DNA from 2 places in the Streptomyces sp. Pv4-95 genome. Region 2 is predicted to be linked to the other one. Evidence: riboswitches for the same ligand, from Rfam matches in the RefSeq annotation. Region 2 holds a riboswitch; the other holds the start of a gene.
The links. A riboswitch is a leader RNA that binds a small molecule or an ion and turns the genes downstream of it on or off. The one in region 2 is predicted to bind glycine.

Region 1: it holds a riboswitch for glycine, as region 2 does, so the genes downstream of both, gcvT (glycine cleavage system aminomethyltransferase GcvT) here and gcvP (aminomethyl-transferring glycine dehydrogenase) in region 2, are expected to answer to the same signal.

What each region holds. Positions count from the first base shown of each region.
Region 1 covers NZ_CP127172.1:2,664,562-2,679,645, forward strand. The annotation lists gene QOM21_RS11685 (ABC transporter substrate-binding protein) at 1-1,546, opposite strand, end outside; gene QOM21_RS11690 (ABC transporter permease) at 1,628-2,626, opposite strand; gene QOM21_RS11695 (enhanced serine sensitivity protein SseB C-terminal domain-containing protein) at 3,007-3,810, opposite strand; gene QOM21_RS11700 (enhanced serine sensitivity protein SseB) at 3,871-4,668, opposite strand; gene QOM21_RS11705 (AAA family ATPase) at 4,848-5,552, opposite strand; glycine riboswitch at 5,781-5,875, shown strand; gene gcvT (glycine cleavage system aminomethyltransferase GcvT) at 6,026-7,153, shown strand; gene gcvH (glycine cleavage system protein GcvH) at 7,263-7,640, shown strand; gene glyA (serine hydroxymethyltransferase) at 7,751-9,010, shown strand; gene QOM21_RS11725 (L-serine ammonia-lyase) at 9,480-10,862, shown strand; gene QOM21_RS11730 (hypothetical protein) at 10,900-11,409, opposite strand; gene QOM21_RS11735 (phosphatase PAP2 family protein) at 11,501-12,367, opposite strand; gene QOM21_RS11740 (phosphatase PAP2 family protein) at 12,421-13,026, opposite strand; gene QOM21_RS11745 (ATP-binding protein) at 13,363-14,841, opposite strand; gene QOM21_RS11750 (response regulator transcription factor) at 14,843-15,084, opposite strand, start outside.
Region 2 covers NZ_CP127172.1:7,179,449-7,194,532, forward strand. The annotation lists gene QOM21_RS31505 (sugar phosphate nucleotidyltransferase) at 1-1,339, shown strand, start outside; gene QOM21_RS31510 (DUF881 domain-containing protein) at 1,417-2,349, shown strand; gene QOM21_RS31515 (small basic family protein) at 2,346-2,678, shown strand; gene QOM21_RS31520 (DUF881 domain-containing protein) at 2,684-3,718, shown strand; gene QOM21_RS31525 (FHA domain-containing protein) at 3,836-4,684, shown strand; gene QOM21_RS31530 (MerR family transcriptional regulator) at 4,702-5,448, shown strand; gene QOM21_RS31535 (bifunctional nuclease family protein) at 5,505-5,978, shown strand; gene QOM21_RS31540 (MerR family transcriptional regulator) at 6,165-6,770, shown strand; gene QOM21_RS31545 (DNA polymerase IV) at 6,838-8,289, shown strand; gene QOM21_RS31550 (PRC-barrel domain-containing protein) at 8,199-8,582, opposite strand; glycine riboswitch at 8,697-8,794, shown strand; gene gcvP (aminomethyl-transferring glycine dehydrogenase) at 8,983-11,868, shown strand; gene QOM21_RS31560 (DUF5999 family protein) at 11,942-12,148, opposite strand; gene QOM21_RS31565 (hypothetical protein) at 12,491-13,078, opposite strand; gene QOM21_RS31570 (glutamate-cysteine ligase family protein) at 13,646-15,084, shown strand, end outside.

The DNA.
Region 1 (15,084 bases), 4.5 Mb from region 2:
GCAGCTTGTTGATCGCCGGGTCGTCCAGCTCGGACAGGTTGGTGTTACCGGACTGGCTGATCGCCTTGCCGTTCGCGATCTGCTGCAGGTAGCCGTAGCCGGTCGGGAAGTCCGAGCCCCACTGCATCATGATCAGGCCGACGTTGTTCTTCTTGTTGAACTTCGGCACACCCGCGTAGTCCGAGAAGTACTTGCTGCTCGGGTAGCTCTGGATCTTGGCGTTGACGCCGATCTTCTTCAGCGAGTCGATGACCGTGGTGGCCGCGTCGATCTCGTCCTGGCGGTCGTTGCGCGCCACGATCGTGGTGTCCGTCTTGCCGGCGCCGCACTTGTCCCAGTGCTTCTTGGCCTCGGTGAGGTCGAGCTTGTCCCCGTCGTACTTCTGCGGGTACAGGTCGAACTTCTGGTAGCCGTCGATGTCCGTCGGCAGGACCGTGGAGGCCACCTCACCGCGGATCGGGCCACCGAGCGAGGTCTGCACGGCCTTCTTGTCGATCGCGTACTCGACGGCCTTGCGGCACTCGACGTTGTCGAACGGCTTCACCTTGGTGTTGATGGCCGTGTAGACGACCCGCTGACCGAGGGCGTTGTCGGTGTTCGCCTTCTCGTCGGGGTCCGTCAGCAGCTGGGCCTGGGTCTGGCCGTCGACGCCGCGACCGGCGAGGTCGACATGGGTGTTGCCGGAGCGCAGGTCCTTGTCGATGGTCGACTGGGCGACCTTCATCTTCAGGACGATCTTGTCCGGCAGCTGCTTGCGCAGCGGGTCGGTCTTGGCGGACCAGTGCGGGTTGCGGACCAGGGTGAGCTGCTTGCCCTCCTGGTAGCTCTGGAACTTGTACGACCCGGAGGAGACGACGGACTTGGTGTACTCCGCGCCCTTGTCCTTGGCCCGCGGCACCGGCGCGGTCTGCGGGGCGCTCACCAGGTAGTCGAACTCGGCGAACGGCTTCTTGAGGTGGAAGACGATCGTCTGGTCGTCGGGCGTCTCGACCGACTTCAGGCCGGCCTTGTCCTTGTCCTTGAAGGGACCCTTGTAGCCGCCGTCGTTGTCCTTGAGGAACTGCTGGAAGTAGTTCGGGCCCAGCGAGAGGGTGTCACGCGCGAAGTTGCTGCGCTCGACGGCGTACTTCACGTCCTTGGACGTGATCACCGAGCCGTCGTCGTACTTGACGCCCTTGCGCAGCTTGTACGTCCAGGTCTTGCCGCCGTCGGTGGGCTTGCCCATCGACTCGGCGAGGTCCGGGGTCAGCTCGTTGCCCTTCGTGCCGGGGCCCGGCTTGAAGGTGGTGAGCGGGCGCGCGTAGAGCCGGCTGAAGTTGTAGACGAAGGCGTAGTAGGTGTTGCCCGGGTCGAACGACTCGGGGGCGTCGCTCAGCGCGTAGTTGACCGTGCCGCCCTTCGCATCGGAGGCGTTGACGATCCCCTTGGTCGCGGCGTTGGCCTCGCCGGAGCCGTTCTTGGAGTCCTTGCTCCCACTGCAGCCGGCCAGCAAAAGGCCCGCACTGGTGAGGGCCGCGATAGCCGCGACCGGAACTGACCTTCGCATGATGGTCGGTGTCCCCTTCGTTCGTCGAGAAACGTCAAACAACTGTTGAGACATCTGGGCGGTGCGGGTGCCCGGCAGGCGTCACCGGCTGCGCGGGTCCAGCGCGTCCCTCAGACCGTCACCGAGCAGGTTGAACGCCAGCACGGTGACGAAGATCGCGAGGCCGGGGACGATCATGTACTGGGGATCGACCTCGTAGTACTTGACCGCCTGGTTGAGCATGCCGCCCCAGGAAGCCTGGGGCGGCTGGATGCCGACGCCCAGGAAGCTCAGCGCCGCCTCGAAGAGGATGTTGGAGGGGATCAGCAGCGTCGAGTAGACGATGATCGGACCCACCAGGTTGGGCAGCAGCTCCCGGAAGAGGATGAACGGCCCGCGCGCACCCATGCCGCGCGCGGCGTCCACGAATTCGCGCTCGCGCAGCGACAGGGTCTGCGCCCGCACGATGCGGCCCATGTACGGCCAGTTGAAGAAGCCGATCACGAAGATCAGCACGGAGATGTGCAGCGGCAGACCCTCCAGGCCGAACGCGCCGCCCTGCAGCGAGGCGGAGATCGCGATGGCGAAGAGCAGCAGCGGGAAGGCCAGGAAGACGTCCATCATCCGGCTGATCACCGCGTCCACGCGCCCGCGGTAGAAGCCGGCGACGACACCGAGGACGGTGCCGATGGCGACCGAGAGCAGCGTCGCACCGAAGGCCACGATCAGCGACACCCACGAGCCCTCAAGAATCCGGGCGAGCAGGTCGCGGCCGAACTTGGGGTCGACGCCGAAGGGATGATCGGCGCTCATACCGCCGAAGTCGCCCTTGGGCAGAGTGGTGTTGGGGTCGATCAGCGACTGGTTCGGGCTGTTGGGGTCCAGCCCCAGCAGGCTCTGCAGGGGGCGGGAGAGCGCGGCGACCACGACAAGCAGGATGACAACGATGGCACCGGCCACCGCGACCTTGTCACGCCGGAATCTCAGCCATGCGATCTGCCCGAGCGAGCGCCCTTCGATGCGCTTGCTCGCCACGCCTTTCAGCACCGCTTCCGGCTGCGCCTCAGCAGCCGCCCCGGTGGTCTCGATCGGTGCGGTCACGGTGCTTTTGACCCCTCTCGGCCGACGGTGGCCGGCCCAATGCCCGCCGCTGTAGCGGCCTGATTCACATCACTGGTGCACGTGGTGCGGGCATCGCGAGAGTTCGCAGTGTGAAGTTTCGGAGATTCACGCGACGCCGATCTGAATGACGCTCGTACAAAGGGCCGAAGCCCTCTGTTGCGGGAGTCTTCATCCGATTCGCGATCACTCACCAGTCCTGGCGGTGAAAGGATGCGCAACTGTGATGTGCTCCACGGCCTTCCGTTATACGGACAGCCGAACCGCCTGAGCGGAATGATCAGCCCTCGCGGGCCGTCTCAACCGGGGGGCGTACACGGGCAATTCAGCCCGAAGGGCGGCGCGTCGCGGCGCCGCCGACGTCAGTAGGGACGCGGAAACCCATAGCCGTAGGAGGGCGCGGGGGCGGGCGGCTGACCCGGGGGCTGGGCGTAGCCGTCGCGGTCGAAGAAGGCGCGCGCGGAGGCCCGCATCCACATGCAGACCGGGTCGTACTCGTCGTTCATCGCGACCGTCGAGACCGGCAGGCCGTCCGGAACCGCGCCGATCGATTGCTGGATCATCAACCGCGCCGACTCCACCGCCTGTTGGCCGGTGTCGTACAGATCGAGACCGATCGCCAGATACGGGGCGCCGAGGGCGGGCTGCACCCAGGCCCGGCGCAACGACCGCACGGCGGGCGTCCGGTGGGCGTTCTGCGCCAGGAGGGCGTAGAACTGCGGGATGTCGATCACCGGCTCGGAGATCCGCAGCGGTCCGGCCGGCAGCCGGTCGAGGCCACCGGCGATACGACGCAGATCCAGCCACGGAATGCCGACGCCGCCACCTGGAGCGTGCGGATTCAGCCACAGGCCCCAGCGGTCGGGGAAGAGCGAGGCGGCGATTTCGAGGCCGGTGACGAGCTCGTGGTCGCGGTTCCAGCCGGACGCGGCCAGCTCGGGCGCCGAGGTCACACACGGCGCGTAGCCGAGGCCGTCGACCTCCATGTTTCCGTACTGCGCGTCGGGCATACCGGCCCGGCCCTGCCACAGCAGCATCCAGACCTGGCTCGCGGCGAGCGCGTGCAGCAGCGCCTCATAGGCGTCGTAGCGACCGGGCGAGATCTGTTGCAGCATCTGCTCGACCTGTCCGGCCGCGGCCGCTCCCTGATGCGCACCCGCGCTCACGTGGTCCGTCCCTTCTGTCGGCAGGGCACGTGGGGTGCGCCCGCCCGTCATCCAACCAGCTTACGAGTGCTCCCGAGAGTAGAAGGGTCGCACCCGCTGGAGCATCCAGTCGGCGACCGGGTCCCCCAGGGCGATGTCCAGCATGACGAGCTGCACGGGCCAGCGCACGGGCACCGCGCCGAGCGCACGTCCCAGGGCGGACAGAGCCGCCTCGCGGGCGGTGCCGTCCTGGAGGGCGGCGGGGGTCGCCTCGACCTGAACTCCGACGAACAGCGCGGGCGTGTCGCCCTCGACACTTGCCAGGGCACGCCGGGCAGTCAGGACAAATCCGGCTGCGGAGAACTCCAGTCCCGCGGCGGCCAGGAAGTCCACCGGCTCGTCCTGCCAGTCCGGCTCGAAGAGCCGGACCCGGCCGCCGCTCGCCGGTCCGTCGCCCTCCGTCCGCCCCACCCGGCACAATTCGGCCACCGCGGGCGGGGGCAGCGGGACGCCGACCGTGCCGTCGGGGTTGACCGCGATACCGATCAGCGGCGGCAGCCCACGGGCGAACTCCCGGGCGGGCGCGACGGTGAAGGACATATGGGAACCGACGACCCGCAGGAACTCCTGCTCGGAGCTGAAGACCGGTACATACGCCGCGCCACCGATCTCGGTGGTCGGCAGATCCAGCCCGGCGGCGCCCGGCCCCGCGCTGTCCGGGCCGCCGCCGTTGGGCAGTGGCACCCACACCCGGCTGCGTCCCAGCACCTCCACGATCCGGCCACCGGCACCCGGGTGCCCGACCGAGGCGGCCAGCACCTCTTCCAGCTCATTCGCAGGCCAGGTCAGCTGCGGTATCCCCTGCTCCGGAAAGTTCATGTACACCCACCCGTTCCAAACCGCCCTATCTGGCCAAAGACCCTAGCGGCAGGCGCGGCGGCAGCCGAAGGGGGTGGTGGGCAGTCGATCTTCGCCGGCGTGCGTGGGCGGCCCGGCGCAGAAAACCGGCCCGGCCGAGGGACCACCTCGGCCGGAGGCCACCTCAGCCGGAGGCCGCCTCAGCCGAAGCCGACGGTCTCCAGCGCGCTCGCCGCCGGCCGGTCCAGCAGCACCGCCGAGGCGAACCCCTTCGGCAGCCGGCCCGCCTCGGCCCCGCCGACCAGCCGGCCCACCGCCCTGCGGTGCCGTGCGAAGGCGTACCCGGAGACTCCGCGCCCCCGCGACTCCTGCCCGGACAGCGCCACCTCGGGCGGGACGTCGAGCAGCACCAGATGCAGCCCGCGGCCGCCTCGCCGGGCCGACCGCGCGATCCAGCGGCGCACCCACGCCAGCGTCCCGCAGTCGTGCACCACGACGCTGTCGCCGGAGCGCAGCGCGCGGCGCAGCCCCAGATAGTGCGCGGCACGGACCAGCGGGCGGTACACCCCGTACGGCAGCCGGCGGAGCCTGCCGCGCTCCCAGCGCACCCGGACGTCCTGCGAGTCGATGCGGTGCACCGCGGCGCCCCGGCCGTCCAGCACCGGCACGATGCGGTGCATGAGCGTGCTCTTGCCGCTGCCCGGCAGCCCGGAGACCACCACGAGGTCACCGGCCGGGAAGCGCATCTCGGCCACCTTGCCGGTGTGACGTGTTCCCCTCAGGTCGATCACCTCCGCGCCGCGCCCCGGCCTGACCACGGCCAGGGGCGAGCGTGCGGGCCGGGGCACCGCGGCGCCCGCGACCCCCGACGTTGTCGCGAGTGCGGCATCTTTGTGCACCGTCATCGCCCCTCCCGGTCACTAGCGGGCCCGGCCGGTGTCCGTCCCTTTCCCGAAGAGTGTCAAGAAAAGGTAATACCCATCAAGGCGATTGCCCGATCCCCCGGGCCACGGCGGCCGCCCGGGGAGGTGCGACAACCAGGACTCCTGCATCCGGCGATCCCGTGCAATGATGTCGGCGCCACTGTGCACCGCTCAGCTCACCCGTGCACAGCCAACTCCATACCGGCCGCTTGAATCCGCGCGGGAGAGTCCTCGCCGCCACGGCGGGGCGCCGAAGGAGCAAGTCCTCCCTTGAATCTCTCAGGCCCCGATACCGCGCGGGCGAGGCAGATCTGAAAAGCGAGCCACCGCCCGGCTGACGGGTGGCTCCACCCAAGGTGCAAACCGGGTCCGTTCGCGGGATCCCGGTGAACCTCTCAGGTTCCGATGACAGATGGGGAGAACGTCTTGTCACCCATGCCTGGGAGCCCAGAACCATGACTGATGCCCCTCGCCGTACCGCGCTGGATGCCACGCATCGTGCGCTCGGCGCGACCATGACCGACTTCGCCGGCTGGGACATGCCGCTGCGCTACGCCAGCGAACGCGACGAGCACGTCGCCGTCCGCACCCGGGCCGGCCTCTTCGACCTCTCCCACATGGGCGAGATCACCGTCACCGGCCCGCAGGCCGCCGATCTCCTCGACTACGCGCTGGTGGGCAACATCGGCGGCGTCAAGACCGGCCGCGCCCGCTACACCATGATCTGCGAGGCGGCCGGCGGCATCCTCGACGACCTGATCGTCTACCGGCTCGAAGACCAGAGCTACATGGTCGTCGCCAATGCCTCCAACGCCCAGGTGGTGCTCGACGCGCTGACCGAGCGCGCGTCCGGCTTCGACGCCGAGGTCCGCGACGACCGCGACGCCTACGCCCTGCTCGCCGTCCAGGGCCCGGAGTCCCCCGGCATCCTCAAGGCGCTGACGGACGCCGACCTGGACGGCCTCAAGTACTACGCGGGTCTGCCCGGCACGGTCGCCGGCGTGAGCGCGCTCATCGCCCGCACCGGCTACACCGGCGAGGACGGCTTCGAGCTGTTCGTCCGGCCCGCGGACGCGGTCGCCCTCTGGGAGGCGCTGACCGCGGCCGGCAAGGACGTCGGGCTCGTCCCGTGCGGGCTGTCCTGCCGCGACACGCTGCGCCTGGAGGCCGGCATGCCGCTGTACGGACACGAGCTGACCACCGCGACCACGCCGTTCGACGCGGGTCTCGGCCGGGTCGTGAAGTTCGAGAAGACCACCAACGGCGGTGACTTCGTGGGCCGCGCCGCCCTGGAGGAGGCCGCCCGCCGCGCCGAGGCCGCGCCACCGCGCAAGCTCGTCGGGCTGATCGCGGAGGGCCGCCGCGTCCCGCGCGCCGGCTACGCGGTCGTCGCGGCAGACGGCACGGTCATCGGCGAGGTCACCTCCGGTGCGCCGTCGCCCACGCTGGGCAAGCCGCTCGCGATCGCCTACGTCGACGCGGCGTACGCCACACCGGGCGCCGAGGGTGTCGCCGTGGACATCCGTGGAAGCCATGAGCCGTACGAGGTCGTCGCGCTTCCGTTCTACAAGCGGGAGAAGTGACGCCGGTAGCGCTCTGCCTCCGGGCAGTTGTGAAACCGGCGCGCCTCACGCGTCTCACTGTGCAAGACCCCATTCACGTTCACACCCTCGCGTACAGGAGAATCGAGCCATGAGCAACCCCCAGCAGCTGCGCTACAGCAAGGAGCACGAGTGGCTGTCGGCCGCCGACAACGGCGTCTCGACGGTCGGCATCACCGAGCACGCCGCGAACGCGCTCGGCGATGTCGTCTTCGTGCAGCTTCCCGAGGTCGGGGACACGGTCACGGCGGGCGAGACCTGCGGTGAGCTGGAGTCGACCAAGTCGGTCAGCGACCTCTACGCCCCGGTCACCGGTGAGATCACCGAGACCAACGAGGACGTCGTGAACGACCCGTCGCTGGTGAACTCCGCCCCGTTCGAGGGCGGTTGGCTGTTCAAGGTGAAGGTGAGCGGCGAGCCGGACGACCTGCTCTCGGCTGACGAGTACACCGCCTTCGCCGCCGGCTGAGCCCTCCCGGCCCGCCGACCCGGCACCCCGCCACCGACCGAGCGGAAGCTCCCCCGGAACCCGTCCGGGAGGACCGCCACCGCGCCGCCTGACCCCTCCAGGAAAGACTCATGTCGCTTCTCAACAGCTCCCTCCATGAGCTCGACCCCGACGTCGCCGCCGCCGTCGACGCCGAACTCGACCGCCAGCAGTCCACCCTCGAAATGATCGCGTCGGAGAACTTCGCTCCGCTCGCCGTCATGGAGGCCCAGGGCTCGGTCCTGACCAACAAGTACGCCGAGGGCTACCCCGGCCGCCGCTACTACGGCGGCTGCGAGCACGTCGACGTCGTCGAGCAGATCGCCATCGACCGGATCAAGGCCCTCTTCGGCGCCGAGGCCGCGAACGTCCAGCCGCACTCCGGCGCGCAGGCCAACGCCGCCGCCATGTTCGCCCTGATCAAGCCGGGCGACACCATCCTGGGGCTGAACCTCGCCCACGGCGGGCACCTCACCCACGGCATGAAGATCAACTTCTCCGGCAAGCTCTACAACGTGGTGCCCTACCACGTCGACGAGAAGAGCAACCTCGTCGACATGGAAGAGGTCGAGCGCCTCGCCAAGGAGCACCGCCCCAAGCTGATCGTCGCCGGCTGGTCCGCCTACCCGCGGCAGCTGGACTTCGCCGAGTTCCGCCGGATCGCCGACGAGGTCGGCGCCTACCTCATGGTCGACATGGCGCACTTCGCCGGCCTGGTCGCCGCGGGCCTGCACCCGAGCCCGGTGCCGCACGCCCACGTCGTCACCACGACCACGCACAAGACCCTCGGCGGTCCGCGCGGCGGCGTGATCCTGTCCACCCAGGAGCTCGCCAAGAAGATCAACTCCGCGGTCTTCCCCGGCCAGCAGGGCGGCCCGCTGGAGCACGTCATCGCCGCCAAGGCGGTCTCCTTCAAGGTCGCGGCCTCCGAGGAGTTCAAGGAGCGCCAGCAGCGCACCCTCGACGGCGCCCGCATCCTTGCCGAGCGCCTCACCCGGCCCGACGTCACCGAGGTCGGCGTCTCCGTCCTGTCCGGCGGCACCGACGTCCACCTCGTCCTGGTCGACCTGCGCAACAGCGACCTGGACGGCCAGCAGGCCGAGGACCGCCTCCACGAGGTCGGCATCACCGTCAACCGCAACGCCATCCCGAACGACCCGCGGCCCCCGATGGTCACCTCGGGCCTGCGGATCGGCACCCCGGCGCTCGCCACCCGCGGCTTCCAGGCCGAGGACTTCCGCGAGGTCGCCGACATCATCGCCGAGGCCCTCAAGCCCAGCTACGACACCGAGGCCCTCAAGGGCCGCGTCACCGCCCTCGCCGGCAAGCACCCGCTGTACCAGTCGCTGTGACGCCCCGGCCCGCGCCCGTCGCCGCCGCAGTGGCGGCGGCTGACGCGGGCCCCGGCCGTGACGCGCGACGTCGCGCACGGCGCCCCTAGGGCGCCTCACGAGCGCGGTCCCGGCCCGCCGGGAGACCGGCGGGCCGGGACGGGCGCATTCCTCGCCGGATCACGGCCGCCTCCGCCAAGGACCGGCGGGCCGGCTCCGGCGCGCCGACCGGCCCGCGTCAAAACTGTTCATTTCGCCGGATGCCGGGCGCGATCCGGTGCCCGTCATCTGTGAGACGAGGCACAGCGCAGCGGGCCGCGGCCCGCACAGAGCGCCGACAACCGCTGTTTCCCGGGGCGCCGGGCATCCGCCGCTTTCCGTCAGGCGGCAGGACCGCGCGTCCGCGTTACGCTCGTCAGTCGGCGCAGAAACGTACCTCCTGCCCCATTGCTCCACCGTCCACCACGAGCAGACAAGGGAGTCCGCCACCGTGGCCATCTCCGTCTTCGACCTCTTCTCCATCGGCATCGGCCCCTCCAGCTCCCACACCGTGGGCCCCATGCGCGCCGCCCGGATGTTCGTCGGTCGCCTCAAGAAGGACGGTCTCCTCGCGCAGACGGCCTCGGTACGCGCCGAACTCTTCGGCTCGCTCGGCGCCACCGGCCACGGCCACGGCACGCCCAAGGCCGTGCTCCTCGGCCTGGAGGGGCACTCACCCCGCTCCGTCGACGTGGAGAGCGCGGACGGCGAGGTGGAGCGGATCCGCACGACCAAGCGGCTGCGGCTGCTGGGCGCCGAGATCGGGACGGACCACGAGATCGACTTCGACGAGTCGACCGAGCTGATACTGCACCGCCGCCGCTCCCTGCCGTACCACGCCAACGGCATGACGCTCTTCGCCTACGACCAGGCCGGCGCCCCGCTCCTGGAGAAGACCTACTACTCGGTCGGCGGCGGCTTCGTCGTCGACGAGGACGCCGTCGGCGAGGACCGGATCAAGCTCGACGACACCGTCCTGAAGTACCCCTTCCGCACCGGCGACGAGCTGATGCGGCTCGCCCAGGACACCGGTCTCTCCATCGCCGCCCTGATGCTGGAGAACGAGAAGGCCTGGCGCACCGAGGAAGAGATCAACGAGGGCCTGCTGGAGATCTGGGGCGTGATGCAGGGCTGCGTCAGCCGCGGCATGTCCCGCGAGGGCATCCTGCCGGGCGGCCTCAAGGTGCGCCGCCGGGCCGCGAACTCCGCCCGCCAGCTCCGCTCCGAAGGCGATCCGCTCGCGCACGCCATGGAGTGGGTCACCCTCTACGCGATGTCGGTCAACGAGGAGAACGCGGCCGGCGGCCGGGTCGTGACCGCCCCCACCAACGGCGCGGCCGGCATCATCCCCGCCGTCCTGCACTACTACATCAACTTCGTCCCCGGCGCCGACGAGGAGGGCGTGGTCCGCTTCCTCCTCGCCGCCGGCGCCATCGGCATGCTCTTCAAGGAGAACGCCTCCATCTCCGGCGCCGAGGTCGGCTGCCAGGGCGAGGTCGGCTCGGCCTGCTCCATGGCCGCCGGCGGGCTCGCCGAGGTGCTCGGCGGCTCCCCCGAGCAGGTGGAGAACGCCGCCGAGATCGGCATGGAGCACAACCTCGGCCTGACCTGCGACCCCGTCGGCGGCCTGGTGCAGATTCCCTGCATCGAGCGCAACGGCATGGCGGCGGTCAAGGCCATCACCGCGGCACGCATGGCGCTACGCGGGGACGGCCGCCACCACGTCTCCCTCGACAAGGTCATCAAGACCATGAAGGACACCGGCGCCGACATGAGCGTCAAGTACAAGGAGACGGCGCGCGGCGGCCTCGCCGTCAACATCATCGAGTGCTGAACGCCGCGGGCAGGCGGGAGAGGCCGTCGCCGGTCGGCTATTTGCCGATCTCCCAGGCGAACGGCGGGAGTTCGCGGGCCCTGGAGTAGATCTCCAGGGCGTGGTGCGCCGGGACGAAAGGGTGGACGCGGGCGCTTTCGAGGCCGGCGAGCAGGCGCGCGCAGTGGTGGACGCAGCCTGCCACCTCCCCGCCGTGGCACTCGACGATCGTCGCGGCGTCGTGCGGTCCTTCGCACGGCGTCGGGTCCTTGGCCGCGGCGGCCGCGCAGCGGCCCTGCGGGGTGCGCGCTTCGGGCCCCTGCGCCGGGGTACCCGGGTGCTTCGGCCCGTGGCGTGAGGGGTGCGGTGGGGGTTTCGTCGGCAGTGGTGCCGGGTGGGCTATCGGTGGGTCCGTCGGGCCGTTGCGAGGCTGTTCCATCGTGCCGTCCCCCTTGGTGGTGCCGCCTGCGGTGGTGACGCCGTACAGGTGCGTGCAGGGACGGATCGCCGCTGCCGACGGTGTGCCCGCGGCGGCCTCCCCCTCACCCAGGTGAGTGCTGCTCGGCACGGGAGGAGTCCATGCCGCCTTGGCCAAGTCGTGGACCGATCGTCACCGATTCATGGGCCGCGGCCGCCGGCCGCGCACGGCGGGTGTGCCGTCAGTCGAGCGGCGTGGCCGGCGGTACGGGTGGTGGGGGCGGGCCCGGGTGGCGGAAGGCGAAGGGCTCCGCGATCAGCGCCAACGACAGGAAGACGGCGGCCAGGAGCCAGCCGCCCAGGACGTCCGCCGGCCAGTGGACGCCCAGGTAGACGCGGGTGGCACCGACGCCGATCGCCCACAGCACCAGCACCGTGCACCAGGTGCGGGCCACGCCGGGGCGGGCACGGTGCAGTACACCCCAGGCCAGGAGCCCGGCGACCAGTGCGGCGTTGGTGGCATGGCCGGAGGGGAAGGCGTAGTCGGGGGCGTGCCCGACCCATTCGTCGGAGGGTGGACGCGGGCGGGCGAGCAGTTCCATCAGGCCGTAGCGGACCGCCTGCGCGACGGCGAGGACGACCACGGCGCAGGCCACCGTACGGAGCCGGCCGAGCGCGCCCCGGCCGGCCAGCAGACCGGCCACCACCGCGAGCAGATAGAGGACGGGGCCGCTGCCGGTCGTGGTGAGCACACGGGCGAGGGACCGCACCGGCTCCCCGTTGTGCGCCGTCGACCAGTCGTGGGCCGCCTGTTCGGAAGCGAGCGGGGAGCCGTCGCCCACGGTCACGACGATGGCGAGGGCGGCGAAGAGCGCCGCGCACACCGCCGCGAGGGCCAGCAGCGGACCGGGCCTGCGGGCGTCCGGCGGGCGGTGCGGGAGATGGACCGGGGGGTGCTGCGGGAGGTGGCGGGGGAAGGCGAGATGGAAGGGGTGGTGCGTGGTCTCCTGCGCGGGGCGGGTGCCCTTCGGCGTTCTCTGCACGGCGTCCTCCGGTCCCTTCTCCGGCTCTGGATCCTTCTCGGGTGCCGGTCCCCGCTGCGTCCTCATGTCCTCGGTCCGTTCCGGTCCTCGCTTCCGTCCGGGTCTCGGCGCGGACGGCGTCACCGGGCGGCCACCAGGGGGCGCAGCCTGGTGGTGCGGAGCCGGGTGACGGCGGGCGTCGCGTGCCGGGCGAGCGGCATCAGCGGCCGGGCGACGACCACACCGATGGCCAGGCCGGCGAGGACGTCGTGCGGGTAATGGGCTCCTACCCAGATACGCGAGAACGCCATCAACAGCGTGGCCGGGACGGCGATCCGCCCGAGCCGGGGCGCGCACGCGATCAGGGCGACCGCGGCGGCCGCGGCGATGGCCGCGTGGTTGCTGGGGAACGACCAGTCGGTCACGCCCGGACACAGCGCGACGGTGACCGTGTGCAGCGTCCGGCAGGGCCGCGCCTCGTCGAAGAGGGCCTTGACGGTGTCGTTGGCGAGATAGGCCAGGGTCACCACCAGGGGGCCGGCCAGCGCCCGCGCCATCTCCGCGGCGGTGCCACGGCGGGCCCGCCACCAGCAGATCAGCATCAGGATCGCGAAGAGGAACAGACCGTGGTCGGTCCCGTAGGAGACAAGGACGTTGACGGCGTGCGGGGCGCGCTGCGCGAGATCGGTGACCCAGGTGTAGAGGCCGCCGTCGATCGAGGCTCCGCCGAGGGCGAGGTTGCTCACAGGCTTCTCCTTGGCGGGTGGCGCGATGCGAGGCCCGGCGGTGGGCCGGGCCCTCGGCTGTCCGTTCGGCCGACTGCCCCTCTCCGGTCACGTATACGGTCTACCTGACGGTGGACGGCGGAAAGGTGATGATCCGTTTGATGTCGGACGGACCACCCGTGCAGCCGCGCCCCGCAGGGAGCCGGCGGCCGACGCGCTCGCCGCGCCGTGGGCGGCAGCGGAGCGTCCGAGCCCCGCGGCGGACAGGGGTACGCCTACTCGCCGCTACGGGGCTCCGCCGGGCCGACGGCGGTGGCGACACGCGAGGAAGGCCCGGTGCGGCGCGCCCCGCCGGCCTCAGTGGGCCCGCTGGGACCCATGACCCGCGCCCGTACCGATCGTGAAGCCGAGGACGGCGCCGCCGCCCGGTCGGTGGCCGGCGAAGGCGTGCCCGCCGTGCGCGGTGGCGATCTCGCGGACGATGGCGAGTCCGAGGCCGGAACCCGGCAGTCCGCGGGCGGCGGGGGCCCGGTAGAACCGGTCGAAGACCCGGGTGCGGTCGGAGTCGGCGATGCCGGGCCCGCGGTCGAGGACCTCGACGCGGGCGCCGGTGACGACGACCTCGATCGGCTGCGTGCCGCCCGGATCGAACTTGGCGGCGTTCTCCAGCAGGTTGGTGAGCGCGCGGTGCAGTGCTGCGGGCCGGCCCTCGACCGCCGCGGGCCGCGTGCTCCGCACGGTGATCTCACGGCCCGTGCGGCGGCGGGCCGAGGCGGCCCCCTTCTCCGCGACGTCGGCCAGGCTCACCTCGGCCAGCGGGTCGTCACCCCGCTGCCCGGCGGCCAGGTCCACCAACTCATTGACCAGATCGGTCAGTTCCCTCGCCTCGCCGGCCAGGTCGGTGAGCAGTTCCGCACGGGCCCGCGGCGGCAGCTCCTCGAACCGCTTCAGCAGCGAGATGTTCGTGCGCAGCGAGGTCAGCGGCGTGCGCAGCTCGTGGCCCGCGTCCTGGACGAGCCGCTGCTGGTCCTGGACGGCCGCGGCCAGCCGCCCGAGCATGTCGTCGAAGGCCCGCCCGAGCCTCGCGACCTCGTCCCGGCCCGCGACCGGCACCGGGACGTCGAGCCGGCCGTGCTCGGCCACGCTCTCCGCGACCGCGGTGAGCCGGACGAGCCGGCCGGTGATCCGGCGCGCCAGCCACCACCCGGCGGCCCCGGCGACCACCAGGACCGCCGCGGCCAGCAGTGCGGTGCGCCGCTGGAGCGCGGAGAGCAGGTCCTCGGTCCCGCTGAACTTCCGGGCCACCTGCACCGCCCCGCGGCCGTCGCCGAGGGCGACCGTCGCGACGTGGTACTCCCCGTCGCCGATGTCCGCCTCCCGCTGGGTGTGCCGGCCCGCCTGCGCGGCCGCGGCGACCCGGCGCTCCCGGGCGCCGGCCGGCAGGACGGGGGTCCCCGGGTCCGCGATCCGCCCGCCGGCCCCCAGCACCTGCACATCGGTGCGGGTGGGGCGGGTGAGGTCCTCGCGCGGACTGTCGCTGCCGGGGCCCGCGGCCGCGTAGTCCCCGGGCCGGAACGACCGCTCCTGTACCTGGCTCCGCAGGTCCCCGACCACCTCGGAGAAGGCCGACTTCTCGTCCACCCGGACCAGCCGGGCCGCCGCGTCGTAGCTGAGGAACCCCACGAGGGCGGTCACCGCCGCGGCCCCGGCGGCGAAGGTCACCGCGAAGGCGGTGCGCAGACTGGCCGGCTTGCGGGTGCGCAGCCAGGCGCCCACCCCGCGGCCGCGCTGGCCGCCGCCGTCCCGGGCCCGGTCCCGGCCCCCGCGTCCGGCCATCTCAGTCCTCCCGCAGCACATAGCCGACGCCGCGCACCGTGTGGATCAGCGGCCGGCTGCCCGGCACGTCGACCTTGCGCCGCAGATAGCCCACGTACACCGCGAGGTTCTTCGAGCCGGGCCCGAAGTCGTAGCCCCAGATGCGGTCGTAGATCGTCGAGTGGTCCAGCACGATCCCGGCGTTCCGCGCCAGCAGTTCCAGCAGTTCGAACTCGGTACGGGTCAGCTCCAGCTCGCGCTGCC
Region 2 (15,084 bases):
CGCGCGCGGCGTGTCCGGCATCCTCAATGTCGAGATCACGCCCGAACTCGCCGTGCGGCTCGCGGGTGCCTACGCCACCACGCTCAAGAAGGGCTCCACGGTCACCACGGCGCGTGACCACTCCCGTGGCGCGCGAGCGCTCAAGCGCGCGGTGATCTCCGCGCTCCAGGCCAGTGCCATCGATGTGCGCGACCTGGAGAACGTGCCGCTGCCGGTGGCCCGGCAGCAGACCGCCCGGGGCAGTGCGGGCGGCATCATGGTGCGGACGACGCCCGGTGTCCCGGACTCCGTCGACATCATGTTCTTCGACGAGCGGGGCGCGGACCTCTCGCAGGCCGGCCAGCGCAAGCTCGATCGGGTCTACGCACGTCAGGAGTACCGCCGTGCGTTCCCCGGAGAGATCGGTGACCTGCGCTTCCCGGCCAGCGTCTTCGACTCCTACACCGGGTCCCTGTTGCGCGCGGTGGACACCACGGGCATCAGTGAGGCCGGGCTGAAGGTCGTCGTGGACGCCTCGAACGGCAGCGCCGGCCTGGTCCTGCCCAGCCTGCTCGGCCGGCTCGGCGTGGACTCCCTGACCATCAACCCCGGTCTCGACGAGTCCCGTCCGACCGAGACGGCCGACGCACGGCGCTCCGGACTCGTCCGGCTCGGCGAGATCGTGGCCTCGGCGCGAGCGGCCTTCGGCGTGCGCTTCGACCCCGTCGGCGAGCGGCTGTCGCTGGTGGACGAGCGCGGAAGGATCATCGAGGACGACCGTGCGCTGCTGGTCATGCTGGATCTCGTCGCCGCGGAACGTCGCAGTGGCCGGGTCGCGCTGCCGGTGACCACCACCCGGATCGCCGAGCAGGTGGCTGCGTATCACGGCACCCAGGTGGAGTGGACGACCACGTCGCCGGACGATCTGACCCGGGTGGGGCGGGCGGACGGCACCGTCTTCGGCGGTAACGGCATGGGCGGGTTCATCATCCCGGAGTTCAGCAGCGTCTTCGACGGCGCCGCGGCGTTCGTCCGGCTGATCGGCCTGGTGGCGCGTACGCAGCTCACGCTGAGCCAGATCGACGCGCGGATCCCGAGGGCGCATGTGCAGCGACGTGACCTGGCGACGCCGTGGGCGGTCAAGGGTCTGGTCATGCGGCATGTGGTCGAGGCGGCCGGTGACCGGGACGTGGACACCACCGACGGTGTGCGCGTGGTGGAGTCCGACGGACGTTGGGTGCTGGTGCTGCCCGACCCGGCCGAGGCCGTGACGCATCTGTGGGCTGAGGGACCGGACGACGCCTCCGCACAGCAGCTCCTGGACGAGTGGTCCGCCGTGGTGGACAGCGCCGGACGCTGACCCCAGGGCCCCACCGGCGTGCCGCGATCCGGTACGTCGGTGGGGCCATTGGGATCACGTGTCGCCGACGTGCGACGATGTGCGGCATGTCGCAGGAGCGCCCCGATCGGAGCACCACCAAGAAGCCCGCCGCGCGCCCCGATGCGTCCATGTCGCTGCTGACCAACGTGATGGACCACAGCCTGGACGACGGATACGCGGAGGCCGCCGAGCGGAAGTCCGCAGCGGGCGTGAGCGGGCTGCCGCGCACCCTGCGTGCGAAATTGGGCCTCGCGGCCGGCCTGGTGCTTGCGGCGGTCGTGGTGACCGTGGGTGCGGCGCAGGCGCGGATAGCTGCGCCGACGCTGGCCAAGGAACACGAAGAGCTGATCAACCGCATCCAGCGGGGCACCGCCGAGGCGGACAAGCAGCAGAAGCGGGTCGACGCGACGCGGGACGCCGTCAGCAAGATGCAGGCCGAGGCGCTCAAGGCGCACGGCGGCGGCAGGGCCGAACTGCTGGCGCTGCTGGCCGGTTCGACCCAGGTCACAGGACCCGGCGTGAAGCTGGTCGTGGACGACGCCAAACAGGCGGAGTCCAGCGGCGGCGGGCCGCGCGAGAGCAGCGGTTTCTCGGACACCGGCCGGGTACGGGACCGGGACATGCAGCGCGTCGTCAACGGCCTCTGGGAGTCAGGGGCGGAGGCCATCTCTGTCAATGGGCAGCGGCTTACGTCACTCTCGGCGATCAGAGCCGCAGGAGACGCCATACTGGTCGACAACAAGCCACTGGTGCCGCCTTATACGGTGCTGGCGGTGGGGGACGGGCAGCGGCTCAGCACCGCGTTCCAGGACAGTGCGGACGGTCAGTACCTGCACGTGCTCCAGGAGAACTACGGCGTACGGACCAGGATTTCCGCCGAGTCCGAGGTCACGCTGCCACCCGCACCGAGCTTGACCGTACGAACCGCAAAGCCACAGGCCGGTGCCGCGAAAGCGGACGGCACCGACACAGGGAAGGGCACATCGTGATCGCCGTACTGGGCCTCATCGTGGGAGTCGTGGTCGGACTTGTGGTCCGACCCGTGGTGCCGACGGTGGTCGAGCCCTACTTGCCGATCGCTGTCGTGGCGGCGCTGGACGCCGTGTTCGGCGGACTGCGCGCGATGCTGGATGGCATCTTCGACGACAAGGTCTTCGTTGTCTCCTTCCTCTCGAACGTGGTCGTCGCCGCGCTGATCGTCTTCCTCGGTGACAAGTTGGGCGTCGGCGCACAGCTCTCCACCGGTGTCGTCGTCGTGCTGGGTATCCGGATCTTCTCCAACGCTGCCGCGATCCGCCGGCACGTCTTCAGGGCGTGAGGCGGATGGCAACCGACGAGACACCGGAGCCGGAGAACAACGGGCCGGGCCCGGAGAAGAGCGAGCCGGAGTCGCCGACGAGCAAGCCGGAGCCGCCGAAGGACCGCGGTCCGGCCGACCGCCGGCCGCTGCCTCCGGAGAGCCGGGACGCCGCCGAGCGGGCTTCGGTGGAAAACGAGCCGAAGGCGCCGGAACCGGACGGCGAGGCGCGCGACGAACGCAAAGCGGCGGACGCCGCCCCCGAGCCGGGGGAGGGCGCTTCCGAGGAGCCGGCCACCGCGTCGGAAGCGCCGGCGGCGGACGAGCCGGAGGGTCGCCGGGAGAACGGTCGGCAGCGGCTTTTCGCGAGCCTGTGGCCGCCGCGGCTGACGCGGGCTCAACTGATCGTCGCCCTGCTGCTGTTCATTCTCGGTCTGGGCCTGGCGATTCAGGTACGTTCCACAAGTGACAGCAGTGCGCTGCGAGGGGCGCGCCAGGAGGACCTGGTGCGGATCCTGGACGAGCTGGACAACCGCTCCCAGCGGTTGACGGACGAACAGCGGCGTCTGGAAGGGCAGAAGACCGAGCTGGAGAACAGCTCGGACCAGGCCGAGGAGGCCCGTAAGCAGACCGTGGAGAAGGAACAGCAGCTGGGTGTGCTGGCCGGGACCGTCGCGGCTCAGGGGCCCGGCATCACCCTGACCATCAACGACCCGACGCGCTCCGTCGAGGCGGACAAGCTGCTGGACACCATCCAGGAGCTGCGGGCGGCCGGAGCCGAGGCCATTCAGGTCAATGATGTGCGCGTCGTCGCGGACACCTATCTCTCGGATGTCCGGGGCGGGGTGGAGATCGACGGCAAGCGGGTCACCCAGCCGTATCGCTTCAAGGTCATCGGCAAGCCAGAGGACCTGGAGCCTGCGCTGAACATCCCTGGTGGGGTGGTCCAGACGCTGGAAAAAGAGCAGGCCACGGTGGCTGTGACCCGTCAGGGGAAGATCATTGTGAACGCCTTGCGAGAGGCGAAGCGGCCTGACTACGCTCGGTCGTCATCGCAGTGAGGCGTAGACGTATGTCGACGGCCCGGGAGGGCATGACGTAGCGGGGGGTCGACGCACCGTGCGCGTGGTGTGTGGTGGAAACTGTCTGAAGGCCACGGACGTTCACAGGATGTCCGGATGGGCCGGTGTGTGCATCGAGGGTTCGTCCTGCCCCACGGGCGGGTCTGTTTCGTTCAAGGGGAATCGCCCGTGAAGTTGTTTGGAAAGCTGTTCGGCAAGAGCGCACGTCAGGAGGGCGGCAGCGGCTCTGCGCGGCACCGCGCTCCGCGCCAGCCCGACGAGAGTGCGGTGGGCGAGGACCGTCCGCTCTTCCGTGACGAGGTCGGCGGTCCGTCCGGGGGGTACGGGGCGGGTTCTGTTGACCCCTCGGGTGCCGCCCGCATAGGTTCCCAGGAACCATCAGCCTCAAGCACGGGTGGAGGGTTGGCCTTGCCGGTATGTACGAGGTGTGGGCACCGGAACGCCGAGGCGAGCCGGTTCTGCTCCAACTGTGGTGCGCCGCTGCGCGCGGGGGCTCAGGCCGAGCGCCCGTCGGAGACGACCTCGACCATCTCCATCTCGGGGCTCGAGGCCTACGACGCGGAGGCGACCGGGCAGACCCCGACGCCGTCGCTCTCTCCCGAGGCTCAGGCGGCGGTCGACGCTCTTCCGCTGGGCTCGGCGCTGCTGGTGGTCCGCCGGGGTCCGAACTCGGGCAGTCGCTTCCTGCTGGACAGCGACCTGACGACGGCGGGTCGTCACCCGCAGAGCGACATCTTCCTCGACGATGTGACGGTCTCGCGCCGCCACGTGGAGTTCCGTCGTGGCCAGGACGGTGGGTTCACGGTCGCCGATGTCGGCAGCCTGAACGGTACCTACGTCAACCGTGAGCGGATCGATTCGGTCGACCTCGCGAACGGCGACGAGGTCCAGATCGGCAAGTACCGCCTGGTCTTCTACGCGAGTCAGCGAGGCGTCGGTATCTGACCGACCAGGGAAGGCATATGCGCCATACACCGACAGGCGGTGCCGGTTCTGCCGGCACCGCCTCCTCGGCCGGCAAGCCGGTGAGCATCGGCACGGTGCTCACCTTGCTGCGCGAGGAATTCCCCGAGGTCACCATCTCCAAGATCCGGTTTCTGGAGGCCGAGGGGCTGGTCGAGCCGAAGCGCACGCCTTCCGGGTACCGCAAATTCACCCAGGAGGACGTCCAGCGCCTCGCAGGCGTCCTGCGGATGCAGCGGGACCACTATCTGCCGCTGAAGGTCATCCGGGAGTATCTGGACGCCCTGGAGCGCGGTGAGCGGGTGCAGCTGCCGGCCCAGGCGACACCCTCCCGGGATCTGGTGGACGGCGTCCACGTCCCGGACGAGGAGCGGCCCACCGCTGCCCGGATCGGCCGGGAGGAGCTGCTGGCCGCCGCCGAGGTGGAGGAGGCGGCACTCGCCGACTGGGAGTCGTACGGCCTCATCGCCGCCAATGACGACGGAAGCTACGACATCGAGGCCGTCACCGTCGCCAGACTTGTCGCGGACCTCGGACGCTTCGGTCTGGAGCCGCGTCACCTGCGTGCCGTGAAGGCCGCCGCCGAGCGCGAGGCGGGCCTGGTCGAACAGGTGGTCGCACCCCTTCGGCGGCATCGCAACCCACAGACCAGAGCCCATGCCGAAGCCACCGCCAAAGAGCTGGCAACGCTGTCGGTGCGGCTGCATGCGGCATTGGTCCAGACCGCTCTGCGGGTGCGCCTGTAGTCGGCAAACGAGTGCCCGACTACCCAAACCGGCCGGGCACGTCCTAGGGTTGCTGTGTGAACGAGCTCGATGTCGTGGGTGTCCGGGTGGAAATGCCTTCCAGCCAACCGATCGTGCTCCTGCGGGAGGTGGGAGGCGACCGATACTTGCCCATTTGGATCGGGCCAGGGGAGGCCACCGCCATCGCTTTCGCCCAGCAGGGCATGGTCCCTGCCAGGCCGCTGACGCATGACCTTTTCAAGGACGTGCTCGAAGCGGTGGGCCAGGAGCTGACGCAGGTCCGCATCACGGATCTGCGCGAAGGGGTGTTCTACGCCGAACTGGTCTTCGCCAGCGGCGTGGAAGTGAGCGCGCGTCCGTCCGACGCGATAGCACTCGCCCTGCGCACCGGAACGCCGATCTTCGGTACCGACGGTGTGCTGGACGACGCGGGAATCGCGATCCCGGACGAGCAGGAGGACGAGGTGGAGAAGTTCCGTGAGTTCCTCGACCAGATCTCGCCCGAGGACTTCGGTACCAACAGCCAGTGATGCCGACAGACCGGACGCCTAATTCCGGCCAAACTGTTAGCCCTTCCCCGTGTCAGGTCACGAGAAACCACTCGTAGGGTGATTATCACTCGGCGTGGCGAGCGCGGCGATCGTTGACGCACCCGGGGTGACTGCATACCGTCGATATGGCAGGTCCCGTCCGGGACGTGGAGGACGGAGGGCGGCGTGGCAATCACCGGCGACGGTATGGCGGCGGAAGGGGCGTTGCCGCTCCACTCGGGTGCAGCAGCGAATCGTGCACCCGCGCAGGTGGCCGCAGTGTCGGCGGACGGCGAGACGCAGACCATCGGCTACCGCGGACCGACCGCGTGTGCGGCGGCGGGGATCACCTACCGGCAGCTGGACTACTGGGCCCGTACGGGCCTTGTGGAGCCCAGCGTTCGGCCGGCGTACGGCTCCGGCACCCAGCGGCTCTACAGCTTCCGGGACGTCGTCGTTCTCAAAATCGTCAAACGGCTGCTCGACACCGGTGTCTCGCTGCAGAACATCCGTACCGCCGTTCAGCACCTGCGCTCGCGCGGGCTGGCGGATCTGACGCGGATGACGCTCATGAGCGATGGCGCGACGGTCTACGAGTGCACCTCGCCCGATCAGGTCGTGGATCTCCTCCAGGGCGGTCAGGGCGTCTTCGGTATCGCGGTCGGCGTGGTCTGGCGGGACGTGGAGGGCGCGCTCTCCCAGCTGCACGGCGAGCGTGTGGACACCGGCGAGACGCTCATCGGGAAGAACCCCCACGACGAGCTGGCGCGACGCCGCAACCGGGCGGGCTGAGCGCCGCACGCGCTTTCCGGCCCGGCGCGTGGGGCGATTGTCAGTGGTGTGCGGGAGCATCGATGGTGTGAGACCTGCGCCGACGATCCTGCATCTGGACATGGATGCGTTCTTCGCGGCCGCCGAACAGGCGGCCAAGCCGAGTCTGCGCGGGAAACCGGTGGTGGTCGGCGGGATCGGGCCGCGCGGGGTGGTCTCCACGGCGTCGTACGAGGCCCGGGTCTTCGGCATCCGTTCGGCGATGCCCACGGCTCAGGCGCGTCGCCTGTGCCCCAACGCCGCGTATCTCAATCCCCGTTTCACCCTCTACCGCCAGGTGAGTGAGACGGTGATGCAGCTCTTGCACGCGCTGTCGCCCCTGGTGGAGCCGCTGAGCCTGGACGAGGCATTCGTCGATCTGGAGGCGGGCGGTGTCGAGGCGGAGACGGCCGCCGTCCGCGCGGTGGGGGAGCGGCTGCGGCGCGACATCCGGGAGGCCACGGGTCTGACGGGCTCGGTGGGGCTCGCGGGGGCCAAGATGCTGGCGAAGATCGCGTCCGAGGCGGCGAAACCGGACGGGCTCGTGGTGATCGAGCCGGGCACCGAGCGGGAGCTGCTGGGGCCGATGACGGTGCGGACCCTGCCCGGGGTCGGGCCGGCCACTGCCGAGGCGCTGCGCCGGGCCGGGATCACGACGGTCGCGGAGACCGCGGAGGCCGGTGAGGCGGAGCTGGTGCGCCTGCTGGGGAAGTCCCACGGCGCCGGGCTGTACGCGATGGCGCTGGGCCGGGACGACCGGCCGGTGGTGGCGGAGCGGGACGCGAAGTCGATCTCGGTCGAGGACACCTTCGAGGTCGATCTGACCGACCGCACCCGGGTGCGGTCGGAGGTGGTGCGCCTCGCGGACCGCTGTGTGCGGCGGCTGCGGGCCGCCGGGCGTTCCGGGCGTACGGTCGTGATCAAGGTCCGGAGCTATGACTTCTCGACGCTGACCCGCTCCGAGACGCTCCGCGGGCCCACCGACGACCCCTCGGTCGTGCGGGAGGCCGCCGCACGGCTGCTGGAGACCGTGGACACCACGGGCGGCGTGCGGCTGCTGGGGGTCGGCGTGAGCGGGCTGGCCGATTTCACGCAGGAGGACCTCTTCGCCCAGGTGGCGACCGAGCGCGAGGCCGCGGAGACCGCGAAGGCGGCTCGGGAGCACGCGGCGGACGAGGCCGGTGAGCGGGAGCCGCCGGAGCCGCTGCCGCGTCGCTGGCTGCCGGGGCTCGACATCGTGCACGACGAGTACGGCGCCGGGTGGGTGCAGGGGAGCGGGGTCGGGAGAGTGACCGTCCGCTTCGAGACGCCGTGGTCCGCACCGGGAAGGGTGCGGACCTTTGCCGTCGAGGACCCCGCGCTGCGGCCCGGGGAGCCACTGCCGCTGGTGCGGGAGAAGCCGACCGGGTCTCAGTCCTCCGAACCGGCGATCTTGCCGAAGTCCTTGTCGCCCGCCGAGGAGACCGCGTCGGCGTCGGGGGAGGAGATATCCAGCCGGTAGTGGTGGTAGAGCTGCAGCTCCTGCTCGGGGGAGAGGTGCCGGCCGACACCGAAGTCGGGGGCGTCCTTGATCAGCTTGCGGTCGAAGGGGATGCGCAGGCCCTCGTCGGCCAGCTCGCTCGGCTCCAGCGGGACGAAGGCGTCCCTGCTGAACAAGCCGGTGCGCACGGCCGCCCACTCCGGTTCCCCGGTCGCGTCGTCGAGATAGACCTCGTCGACGGTGCCGATTTTCGTGCCGTGTCGGTCGAACGCCTTGCGGCCGATCAGGCTCCGGGGATCGATGTCGGTTTGCACGGCCCCTCCATGTGGTCGCAACTGCCCTGTCACCACTACCAAACGGTACATTTCGCGCCCCGGCCACTCGAAAGTTCCTCCGGGGGGTGCGCTGGTAGGCTGGCGAATGGCTGCAGACCCCATGCGGGAGAGTCCTTTGTCGTTCGCGACGGGGGCGCCGAAGGAGCAAATCCTCCCCGGAATCTCTCAGGCACACGTACCGCATGGACGAGGTCACTCTGGAAAGCAGGGCGGGCCACGGACGGGCACAACGCCGGAACCCTTCCTCACCGACGGTGAAAATCGGACCGCAGCGCGCGGGCCGGTGAAGCTCTCAGGTTGAGATGACAGAGGGGGAGGCCGTCCGGGCACCAGCGCCGTGGTGCCCCTCGTAGGTCGTATGACCAGGAGGCCCCCGCAGATGACCACCAATCGCATCTCCTTGACCGAGCTGGAGCGCGGTACCCCCTTCGAGCGCCGGCACATCGGGCCTGACCACGAGGCGCAGGCGAAGATGCTCGCGCACGTCGGATTCGGATCGCTGGACGAGCTCACCGCCACCGCCGTACCCGATGTGATCAAGAGCGCCGAGGCGCTGGGGCTGCCCCAGGGCCGCTCCGAGGCCGAGGTCCTGGACGAGCTGCGCAGCCTCGCGGACCGCAACCAGGTCCTGTCCTCCATGATCGGCCTGGGGTACTACGGCACGTTCACGCCGCCGGTGATCCTGCGCAACGTCATGGAGAACCCGTCCTGGTACACGGCCTACACGCCCTACCAGCCGGAGATCTCGCAGGGCCGGCTGGAGGCGCTGCTGAACTTCCAGACCATGGTCGCCGACCTGACGGGCCTGCCCACCTCCGGCGCCTCCCTCCTGGACGAGGGCACCGCCGCGGCCGAGGCCATGTCGCTCGCCCGGCGGGTCGGCAAGGTCAAGCAGGGCGTCTTCCTGGTCGACGCCGACTGTCTGCCGCAGACCATCGCCGTGCTCCAGACCCGCGCCGAGCCGACCGGCGTCGAGGTCGTCGTCGCGGACCTCGGTGACGGCATTCCGGCCGAGATCGCCGAGCGCGGCGTCTTCGGCGTGCTCCTGCAGTACCCCGGGGCCTCCGGTGCGGTCCGCGACCCGCGTGCGGTGATCGCGCAGGCGCAGGAGCTGGGCGCGATCGTCACCGTCGCCGCCGACCTCCTCGCGCTGACGCTGCTGACCTCGCCCGGCGAGCTCGGCGCGGACATCGCCGTCGGCACGACCCAGCGCTTCGGCGTCCCGATGGGCTTCGGCGGGCCGCACGCCGGCTTCATGGCCGTCCGCGACAAGTTCGCCCGCAGCCTTCCCGGCCGTCTGGTGGGCGTCTCGGTCGACGCCGACGGCAACAAGGCATACCGCCTGGCCCTGCAGACCCGTGAGCAGCACATTCGCCGCGAGAAGGCCACCAGCAACATCTGCACCGCGCAGGTGCTGCTCGCCGTCATGGCCGGTATGTACGCGGTCTACCACGGCCCGGACGGCCTGGCCGCCATCGCGCGCCGCACCCATCGCTACGCCACCCTCCTCGCCGAGGGCCTGCGGGCGGGCGGTGTGGAGATCGTGCACGGCGCGTACTTCGACACGCTGACCGCGCGGGTGCCCGGCCGCGCCGCGGAGGTCGTGGCCGCCGCCCGCGAGGCCGGCATCAACCTCCGCCAGGTCGACGCCGACCTCGTCGGCATCGCCTGCGACGAGACCACCGGCCGCGGGCAGCTGGCCGGTGTCTTCGGCGCCTTCGGTGTCCAGGCGGACATCGAGCAGCTGGACGCGGCCGCGGTCGAGGGACTGCCGCAGGAGCTGCTGCGCACCGACGACTACCTCGGTCACCCGGTCTTCCACCAGCACCGTTCCGAGACCGCGATGCTGCGCTACCTGCGCACCCTCGCCGACAAGGACTACGCGCTGGACCGCGGCATGATCCCGCTCGGCTCGTGCACGATGAAGCTGAATGCCACCACCGAGATGGAGCCGGTCACCTGGCCGGCGTTCGGGCAGCTGCACCCCTTCGCGCCGGCCGGCCAGGCGCAGGGCTACCTCACCCTGATCCAGGAGCTGGAGGAGCAGCTGGCCACGGTCACCGGCTACGACAAGGTCTCCATCCAGCCGAACGCCGGCTCCCAGGGCGAGCTGGCCGGCCTGCTGGCCGTGCGTGCCTACCACCGCGCCAACGGCGACGAGCAGCGCACCGTCTGCCTGATCCCCTCCTCGGCGCACGGCACCAACGCCGCCAGCGCCGTGATGGCGGGGATGAAGGTCGTCGTCGTCAAGACCGGCGAGGACGGTGAGGTCGACACCGACGATCTGCACGCCAAGATCGACAAGCACCGCGACGAACTCGCGGTCCTGATGGTCACCTACCCCTCCACGCACGGCGTGTTCGAGGAGCACATCACGCAGATCTGCGCCGCCGTGCACGACGCGGGCGGCCAGGTCTACGTCGACGGCGCCAACCTCAACGCGCTGGTCGGCCTCGCCGAGCCGGGCAAGTTCGGCGGCGATGTCTCGCACCTCAACCTGCACAAGACCTTCTGCATCCCGCACGGCGGCGGCGGCCCCGGCGTCGGCCCTGTCGGTGTCCGGGCCCACCTGGCGCCGTACCTGCCCAACCACCCGCTGCAGCCCACCGCCGGCCCGGAGACGGGCGTCGGCCCGATCTCCGCGGCGCCGTGGGGCTCGGCCGGCATCCTGCCGATCTCCTGGGCGTACGTCCGGCTGATGGGCGGCGAGGGCCTCAAGCGCGCCACCCAGGTCGCGGTGCTCGGCGCCAACTACATCGCCAAGCGTCTGGAGCCGCACTACCCGGTGCTCTACACCGGCCCGGGCGGTCTGGTCGCCCACGAGTGCATCATCGACGTCCGGCCGCTGACCAAGGAGACCGGGGTGAGCATCGACGACGTGGCCAAGCGGCTCATCGACTACGGCTTCCACGCGCCGACGATGTCCTTCCCGGTGGCCGGCACGCTCATGATCGAGCCGACCGAGAGCGAGGACCTCAGCGAGCTGGACCGGTTCTGCGACGCGATGATCGCCATCCGCGCGGAGATCGAGAAGGTCGGCTCGGGGGAGTGGGACAAGGACGACAACCCGCTGCGCAACGCCCCGCACACCGCGGGCGCGCTGACCGGCGAATGGGAGCACTCCTACTCCCGCGAGGAGGCCGTCTTCCCGGCGGGCGTCGTCGCCGCGGAGAAGTACTGGCCGCCGGTGCGGCGGATCGACGGCGCCTTCGGCGACCGCAACCTCGTCTGCTCCTGCCCTCCGCTGGAGGACTACGACGGCTGACGTCCGTCATCGCACATCAAGGGCCCTCGGCAGATCCTGCCGGGGGCCCTGTTGTTCTGCCGGTGCGCCCGGGTCAGGCGGCGGAGACGACCCGGGTGCCACCGAGCGGCCGGTTCGGGGCGATGACCTGCCCGTCCGGAAGGAGCTCACCGGTGTCCTCGAAGAGGAGGACGCCGTTGCACAGCAGGCTCCAACCCTGCTCCGGGTGGTGTGCCACGGGATGCGCGGCTTCCCGGTCGGTGGAGTCTGCTGACGGGCAGGGTGGTTGGTGCTGACACATGGATGAAGTCTTTCGCTGCGGTGTGGTGAACGTCGTCGTGCGGCTCGATGAGGTGTTCATGGCCGCTCCCCCGTTTCCTCGGTCGGTCCCAGTGTTGCCCTCCGGAGGCGTTTCCGCAGGGATTTCGCAGCAGCGGTACTCACTCGATACTGACGTGTCACCCATGCGGGCGGTTGCTCCCAATTACGCAGTTACTCAGGCGGGTTGGGAGTGGTAGGGGTGGGCTAGGCCGGGCGGGTGAGACAGCGAAGCGCCCCGCGGCCGGACGGGGCCGCGGGGCGCGCTCCTGAGGGACGGCGTGCGTCGGTGCGCCGGTCCGCGGACGGAACCGGCGTCCCGGGGTCAGGCGGGCGAGCCGAGCAGCGGTCCCGGAGTCACCCGCAGGGTGAGCCGCGGCAGCAGATCGGCGACCCGCTGCGGATGGTGGGCAATGATGCCCGGCGGTGCGGGCGCCAGCGGTACCAGCAGGTCACCGGGGGCGGGGGTGCCGTCGGCGCCGTCCGAGGTGATGTCGTGGTGCAGCCACAGCGTGAGCATGTAGAGCTCGGGTACGGACAGCAGCCGCGGCTGATACGGCGTGGGCAGCGCGTCGGCGTGCTGCAGGGCCTGCTCGGTGGCGGTGACGTAGGGGCCACCGGCGAAGTGGGAGAACGTCCAGCCGTCCGCCGTGAGCATCGCGTCCGCGGTCGCCACGGCACGCTCGCCGCCGCGGACGAGGTATCGCCAGCCGGCCAGGCGGGTACGCGAGGATCCTCCGGCGCGGCTGAGGTGGTCCCAGACGTGCACGGGCAGCGGGTGCTCGGGGCTCAGCGGGCCCTGATGGGAACGGAGGGCGGAGGTGGGAGCCTCGCGGACGGCGGTGGGTGAGCCAAGGGCGGCGAGAACGCTGCGCAGGGCGGGCGCGGGTGCGGCGGGAACGTGCAGCGGCATGGTGGGTCGCCTCTCACTTCGGAGACACGGTGGAGCTGGGCAAGTGCGGACGGCGCTGTCAGCGTGGCGGGGTCAGAGCATGGCCGACCGGGGCTGCGGCCCGGCGGGGTCAGCCGCTGTGCCCCAGAACCGGTGAGAACACCGAAACACTGGGTGCCAACTCTCTGCCTCGTCAGCGGAGTTTATACGACACATGTTCTGTCGGTGTTTCCGCTAGTCGCTCCGTGGATTTCCGGCAAGGCGGAATCCGGACTCCTGTCCCGGGTGGTATCCGCCGCTTTGCGCGGGGCTTTGGGACGCCACCTCGTATTTCCTCGCCGACGCGGTAGGCGAGAACTCGTCGGTGTTTCTCACGAGAGAAATGCGGACGGCGATCGCCACCGAGATATGCCTACTGAATGTGCCAGACATTCCGTCCCTACGAGCCTATCGTTACCGGCACGCCCCGTACGCGTTATCGATCAGATCACTGGGGCATCATCGACCGTAGCGTGTACCCCGGTGGTGCCGGGGACGGCTCCACGCGGCCCGTGTCCGCGGGCCGCTCACTCGAGGAGGGACCCTTCGATGGGCGAGAAGGTCGCCGCGGACGGGATCGACCTGGCGGACCGGGAGCGTTATCGAAGAAAGCTTCACGAGTGTCTGGAGGGATTGGAGAGACTCCTGGCGGAGAAGAGGTTCGACCGTCCCAAGAATCTCATGGGGCTGGAGATCGAACTCAGTCTCGCCGGTTCCGACGGTCTGCCGCGCATGCTGAACTCCCAAGTTCTGGAGCGCATCGCCAGTCACGATTTCCAGACCGAACTCGCGCAGTGCAATCTCGAAGTCAACATCACCCCGCACCGGTTGCACGGCCGGGTCCTTGACCAACTCGCAGAAGAACTCCGTACGGGCCTGTCCTACGCGGACAGAAAGGCCCGTGAGGTGGCCGCCAGGATTGTGATGATCGGGATACTGCCGACACTGACTTCCGATGACCTCACGGCTGCCAGCATCTCCGAGAGCGATCGCTATGTGCTGCTCAACGACGAGATGCGGGCGGCCCGCGGCGAGGACTTCACGATCGACATCCAGGGCGTCGAGCACCTGCTCTCCCGCTCGCCCTCGATCGCGCCGGAGGCCGCCTGCACGTCCGTTCAGCTGCACCTCCAGGTGACGCCGAGCCGCTTCGCCGCGGTGTGGAACGCGGCGCAGGCCGTCGCCGCGGTGCAGATCGCGGTGGGCGCCAACTCGCCGTTCCTCTTCGGGCGGGAGCTGTGGCGGGAATCCCGTCCGCCGGTCTTCCAGCAGTCGACCGACACCCGCGCGCCGGAACTCCAGGCCCAGGGCGTGCGCCCGCGCACGTGGTTCGGCGAGCGCTGGGTGACCTCCGCGTACGACCTCTTCGAGGAGAACGTGCGGTACTTCCCGCCGCTGCTGCCGATCTGCGAGGAGGAGGAGCCGCTGCGGGTCCTCGACAAGGGCGGGGTGCCCGAACTCGCGGAGCTGGTGCTGCACAACGGCACGATCTACCGGTGGAACCGCCCGGTCTACGACGTCGCCGACGGTGTCCCGCATCTGCGGGTGGAGAACCGGGTGCTGCCGGCCGGGCCGACGGTCGCCGACGTCATCGCCAACACCGCCTTCTACTACGGCCTCGTCCGGGCGCTGGCCGAGCAGCCACGCCCGGTGTGGTCGCGACTGCCCTTCGCCGACGCGGCCGACAACTTCGACACCGCCTGCCGGTACGGCATCGACGCCACGCTCCGCTGGCCCAGGTCCGGGCGCGCGGGGGGCGTCGCCGAGATCCCGGCGGTACGCCTCGTACGCGAGGAGCTGCTGCCGCTGGCCGCTGCCGGGCTGGATGCCTGGGGCGTGGAGCCGGCCGACCGCGACCTCTACCTGGGCATCATCGAGGAGCGCTGCGCTCGCCGGGTCAACGGGGCGTCCTGGCAGGCCGCGGCCTACCACCACGCGTCGCGGCAGGGCCTGGAGCGGCATGCCGCACTCGCCGCGATGACCCGTCG